Longibacter salinarum: one gene and its partner. Each later gene encodes a partner of the first gene's protein in a complex. Links are inferred from orthologs where the notes say so. Each region holds a gene or a part of one and is shown on either strand. Other genes may lie near its edges.

Region 1 (2,823 bases):
GCCGAGCCAGAGTCCCTGTCGGACGCTGCGTTCGATCGTATCCGGCTCGCCCGCCCCCACCGCCTGTGACACCATCGGGCTGACCGCCTGCACCATGCCGGTGCAGAGAATCAGCAGAAAGAAAAACAAGGTATTGCCCAGTGCGACGCCCGCGAGCGCATCGGGGCCGAGCCGACCGACCATGACGGTGTCGACAAACCCCATCGACATCTGCCCCAGCTGAGCGGCTACGACCGGACCCGCCAGGCGCAGCGTCGGCGGAATTTCTGCCCAGAAGCGTTCCCAGGGCGAATCAGCTGCCGCCGATGCTCCGACGGTCTCCGCGGCGCCCGTGCGAGCATGAGCCGCGGAAGCCGGCGTTTCTTCAGGCTGCACGTCAGGCGAGGATCCAGACGTGGGTGCCGAGGATGTGTCGGTTGGATCGGACACGTATACGATGGGGCAGGGCATAAAAAAAATATCTCGTCGCAACGGGCACGTCCCGTGAGACGATCATAAGTTTGAGCGCCTCTGTGTACGTTCGTTCCAACCGTGCGTTCGGACCGTGCGGAAATCTCACGCGGCGACTGTACGGTGTCTATCGTGGCGCTGGCACGCATCCACGGTCGGGCATGTAGCGGCATAGAAGCAGTTGTAGCAAAAAATCACCGAATCGAGCGGCCCGACGTGCTGCAGGGATGCGCGCGCGTTGCCTTTCCGCCTGCGAACACTCATCTTGGGGCAACCGTTGTTCTGGAAGCGGGCAGTTGTATCTGCCAGCGCTTGCGTATTCCTCACCTTCCTATCCGGTCATGGCCGACGACACCTACCTGCTCGACTTCGAGAAACCGTTGTACGAGCTGGAACAGAAGCTCGCCGAGATGCGCGAGCTCAACAAGGACAATGCGGACGATCTCTCAAACGAGATCAGCGCGCTGGAAGAGCGCGTCGAACAACTCCGCACGTCGATCTACCGCAACCTGACGCGGTGGCAGCGTGTCCAAATTGCGCGGCATCCTCAGCGTCCGTACACGCTCGACCATATCGAAGCGCTCACCGAGGGCTTTGTCGAGCTTCACGGCGATAGAAAGTATGCTGATGACCGCGCTATTGTCGGTGGCATCGCTGAGTTCAAGGGAAGCCGCTTTGGCGGCACCGACCGCTCCGTGATGATCATGGGCCACCAGAAAGGCCGCGACACGAAGGAGCGCAAATTTCGGCGCTTCGGCATGCCCAACCCGGAGGGCTACCGCAAAGCCGCCCGCTTGATGGAAATGGCCGCCAAGTTCAACAAACCGGTCGTCACGCTGCTCGACACGCCCGGTGCGTATCCCGGCCTCGAGGCCGAAGAACGGGGCCAGGCTGAAGCCATCGCCCGCAACCTGCTGGAGATGGCACGCCTCCCGGTCCCGATCGTCGTCGTCATTATCGGGGAAGGAGCCTCTGGCGGAGCACTCGGCATCGGTGTCGGCGATCGCATTCTCATGCTTGAGAATTCCTGGTACTCGGTGATTGCCCCGGAAAGCTGCTCGCAGATTCTGTGGCGCTCCTGGGACTACAAGGAAGACGCAGCACGCGCATTGAAACTCACGGCCACCGATCTTCTCGACGTCGGAATCGTGGATGAGATCGTCGACGAACCTGTCGGCGGTGCGCATCGCTTCCCGAATCAAACGTTCGACAATACGGGCCGCGCGATCGCCCAGGCGCTGGAAACGCTCACGGCCCTCGACAAAGATACGCTTCTCGATCAGCGCATCGAGAAACTGGATGGCATCGGCGCCTACACGACGGAAGCAACGCCAGCGTAGTCGAGACGGTCTTTCTACCGCCACCTCTTTCTCCGGCATGTATACGTATCGGCACGAGCACCGCGTCCGATATCGGGAATGCGACCCGATGGGCGTTGTCTATCACACGCACTACCTCGACTACTTCGAGGCGGCGCGGACCGAAGCGTTACGCGATCTCGGCGTACGGTATCGCGACCTGGAGCACTCCGGAATCATCATGCCGGTCGTGTCGGCGAACGTGGAATATAAACGATCCGCGGAGTACGACGACGTGGTGATCGTGGAAGCACAGTTTCGGGAAATGCCAACGGTTCGGGTCCCCATCGACTACGTCGTCCGCCGCAGGGAAAACGACGACCTCCTCGCCACCGGCCACACGGATCTCTGCTTCATGGACGCCGAGCGTCGTCGCCCCGTCCGGATACCAGAAAATGTGCGCGACGCTTTTCTTCCGCACCTCCCCGATGCGACCTGACGTCCAGTATCCCGTCCACGTGCCGACCCGTTCGGTGGACTCACGGACGCTGACTCGGCTTCACCAGCGGTACGCCTCACATCCATTTCTTCTGCGAACCCGAACGCTTCGATGCAGCTTCCCTCCTATCTCAGCCCCGACGACCTGACCAATTTGATCCGACGCGCCATCCAGGAAGATGTCGGCCCCGGAGATGTCACGACGGAAGCTACGGTAAACTCTGACCAAACCGGCTCGGCATCCATTCGCGCCAAAGCCCCCGGCGTGATTGCCGGACTCGCGGTGGCAGAACGTGTCTTCGCCCACGTAGACCCGGCCATCCTGTGTCGCTGGCAGGTCGCCGATGGCACAGTCGTGGAACCGGGCGTGGAGATCGGTACGATCGAAGGGCCGGCCCGCGGTCTGCTCATCGCTGAGCGCCTCGCGCTGAACGTACTGCAGCGGATGAGCGGCATCGCGACCGCGACCCGACGGATGGTCGAAGCAGCATCTCCTCATACACCCGACATCCTAGACACGCGAAAGACGGTGCCCGGACTGCGGGGGCTGGACAAATGGGCCGTCAAACTCGGCGGA
Region 2 (3,057 bases), on another replicon or contig:
CGACCGACGCCAGTGCAGCGACATCCGACGAGGTCTTCGGAATCATCGAGCAAACGACGCCCCTACGTCGCGTCACGACCCCGGAGGAAGTGGCCGATGCGGTCCTGTTTTTCCTGTCCCCATGGGCACGTGCCGTGACCGGGCAGAACTTGATCGTCGACGGCGGATTGGTCATGAAGTAGGTCGTGCACCGTCACTCTAGCGTTCGTCTCAAACCGTTTTATCATGGTCCTTCTAGCGATCGAAACCGCGACGCACACCTGTGGGGCTGCGGTCTGTGTGGATGGCAACGTTGTGGCCGAGAACCACATGCACCGGCCGCGGGCTCACGCGCAGCACCTCACACCGATCATTGAGGACGTGCTGACGCGTGCTTCGGTCGATCATTCAGAGATCGACGTGGTTGCGGTATCGAAAGGGCCCGGATCATACACCGGGCTCCGCATCGGGGTCAGTACGGCGAAAGGCTGGGCGGAGGCGACGGGGGCGGATCTCATCGGCGTGCCCACCCTCGAGGCGCTGGCTGCGACGGTGACACCCCACGCAAGTGAAGGGGAGGTTGTCTGTGCGGCGCTCGATGCGCGGCGCGACGAGGTCTTTGCCGCTGCGTACCGGATGCGCGAAGTTGTGGGGGATGGCGAGAAGACGCATCCGCACCCGTGGACGGGCCGGTTGAAGCTGCAAGCGGCCGCCTCCGCGATGAACGTAAAAGAGTTGCCGGACTGGATCGGCGTCAAGAAGGCGCGGGTGCGTGTAATCGGCACGGGTGCCGCGAAGGTCGAGCCCGTCCTCCGGTCGGTCGGCATCAAGGTGCGAGTTGTGCCGGACGTGGTCTCTCGTCCGTCGGCCGCGTGGGTGGCACGGTGTGCTCTCGAAATGGTTGGCCGTGGCCAGAAAGCGGAGCCCAAGACGTTCGAGCCCATGTATCTTAAGGCGTTTCATGTGGGCTGAGACGTGGGAGATCCGCCCTTGTCCGGTGCCAGTGCGTGCGCGATGGAATTTCACGCGGACAGCTGCTGTGGATTTGGACATTGGATTCGGTAATCCAGATTATAGAATGTCTGTGGCGGATCGCTTCCGCCCCTCGTTTTTCCTTCGCCTGTCTCCTCGTGATTCGACGACCGTTCCGTTATGCCGTGGTTCAAGCGCAAGAAAGCCGGCATCCTCACCACCCGGAAAGAGCAGAATGAGGTACCGGAGGGGCAGTGGGTGAAGTGCCCGAAGACGGGGGAGATTATCAACCGGCGAGAACTGGAGGATAATCTGCTCGTCTTCCCGAGCTCGGGGTATCACTTCGGCATGAGCAGCGGGCGATACTTCAATTTCTTATTCAATGACGGCGAGTACGAACTCCACGACACCGATCTGATGAGTGTCGACCGCCTCGACTTTGAGGATCGAAAACCGTACGACCAGCGCCTGAAGAAAGCGCGGGAGAAGACGGGGCAGAACGACGCAGCTCGCTCTGCCACCGGCGAAATGGGAAGCCACGAGGTGTCGATGGCCTGCATGGACTTCAGCTTCATTGGGGGCTCGATGGGGTCGGTGGTCGGAGAAACCATCGCGCGTGCCATCAAGCGAGCGTACACCCGCGAGATTCCGCTCGTCATCATCTCGCAGAGTGGTGGAGCGCGCATGATGGAGGGAGCCCTCAGCCTGATGCAGATGGCGAAAACGAGCGCCCACCTTGCTCGACTCGACGACGCCGGCCTTCCCTACATCTCGGTACTTACGCACCCAACGACGGGTGGCGTGACGGCATCGTTCTCCATGTTGGGAGACATCCACATCGCCGAGCCGGAAGCGCTCATCGGATTTGCCGGGCCGCGCGTGATCCGCGAAACGATCGGGTCCGACCTGCCCGAGGGATTCCAGCGGTCGGAGTTTCTGCTCAAGCAGGGCTTCGTTGACATGGTCGTGGATCGCCGGCGTCTGCGTCAGCGCATCATCCACCTCTTCGACCTCCTGATGGACGATCGCTAGACGCGTCACCCCATTTTCGGCGGTTTCACGCACGAGCTACGAATAATGGCTCGTGCGTTTCCTTTGTGAGGATGTTTTCTGTTGTCGGAACGCTGAAACGTTAGCGTTTTTCGTCGTCAGGCAGCAGTGACGTTTTCGTCCGCGTCTGGCACCGTCGGCTGGATATCTATCGCATCTATGTCGACCGTGTGCGCGTCTCCCCAGAGGGGCGTGGGGCTGTCAGGCGAGGGCTTCGGGCTGGCACCGCCTCCGGGAGATGGCCCGGATGAGTCGCGGACTTCCCGGAGACTTAGGAAGAGGGGGCCAAAGATGCAGCCGGCGACGAGAAGGGGGACGAGAATGGGGATGTCCATCAACCTCAGCGATAGCACGTGGTAAATCTTTTCGGACTGTGGGTACGACGCCGTGAAGACCCCGTTCTCACTCAGACCCCATCGTTCCGTATATGAAAAGGTGACGACGAGAGCGAGTGGCAAGGAAGTCATTCGAGGTTGGACCGATACTGGATGCCGCTCTTAGCTGGGGAGCGAGGTGCGATGGCCCAATGCAGAGACCATGAGAAGCTGTTTGGCGAACTGTCACTGGCCACCCCAAGGGCACTCGGTCGCTACGCTCCCAGCGCTGCGACTTCGTGGCTCTCGCCCCGTGAAGCTACTGCGCTTGCCAGGTAGTTCCCCACGGGGTGACCTCCCTGCGGTCGGCCTCACTACACGGCTCGCTTGAGCGCTCCACGGGGGCTTCGTCCACTGTGTCTCGGCTGCTGAGCCATCCGCCAAACAGCTTCTGATCCGTTGACATGCAGAGAAAAGAGTAGGTACACACAAAAAGACGCCCCGCCGAGATATCTCGACGGGGCGTCGCATCCCCCCGGCGTCGGTCGGCTGCCTGCGCGTCCGTAAGGACACCAAGCAGGCCGTACCGAGCGCCGGTTTCACCCCCTTCGGTGAAACTCAGGTGTGATGCGCTGTGTCGGATCGGCAGGTCGTGTGAAGTGGCTGCCGAATACCGAGAGGGGCGTTTGTTTTTGTACCGCTATCAGGGTACACCAGCGCTGTGAAAGGATCTACGGATATG

The links. Proteins that work in one complex are often made in the same cells at the same time.
Region 2: the proteins of CRI94_RS08770 (region 1) and accD are in contact, whole or in part, in a solved structure (PDB 8UXZ), measured with the Escherichia coli proteins. The link is inferred for Longibacter salinarum from one-to-one orthologs.

Annotation. Positions count from the first base shown.
Region 1 is NZ_PDEQ01000004.1:72,318-75,140, forward strand. Bases 41-2,790 are described here. They hold CRI94_RS08770 (acetyl-CoA carboxylase carboxyltransferase subunit alpha), read left to right. Parts: upstream 41-791; coding sequence 792-1,790; downstream 1,791-2,790. Other genes in these bases: CRI94_RS08765 (MATE family efflux transporter), read right to left, coding at 41-429; CRI94_RS08775 (acyl-CoA thioesterase), read left to right, coding at 1,828-2,247; nadC (carboxylating nicotinate-nucleotide diphosphorylase), read left to right, coding at 2,359-2,790. Outside these bases: more of CRI94_RS08765, read right to left, coding at 1-40; more of nadC, read left to right, coding at 2,791-2,823. UniProt on the Escherichia coli protein: Component of the acetyl coenzyme A carboxylase (ACC) complex. First, biotin carboxylase catalyzes the carboxylation of biotin on its carrier protein (BCCP) and then the CO(2) group is transferred by the carboxyltransferase to acetyl-CoA to form malonyl-CoA.
Region 2 is NZ_PDEQ01000002.1:119,620-122,676, forward strand. Bases 74-3,057 are described here. They hold accD (acetyl-CoA carboxylase, carboxyltransferase subunit beta), read left to right. Parts: upstream 74-1,131; coding sequence 1,132-1,983; downstream 1,984-3,057. Other genes in these bases: CRI94_RS04095 (3-oxoacyl-ACP reductase), read left to right, coding at 74-182; tsaB (tRNA (adenosine(37)-N6)-threonylcarbamoyltransferase complex dimerization subunit type 1 TsaB), read left to right, coding at 226-951; CRI94_RS04110 (hypothetical protein), read right to left, coding at 2,100-2,468; CRI94_RS17610 (hypothetical protein), read right to left, coding at 2,635-2,781. In the rest of the region: more of CRI94_RS04095, read left to right, coding at 1-73.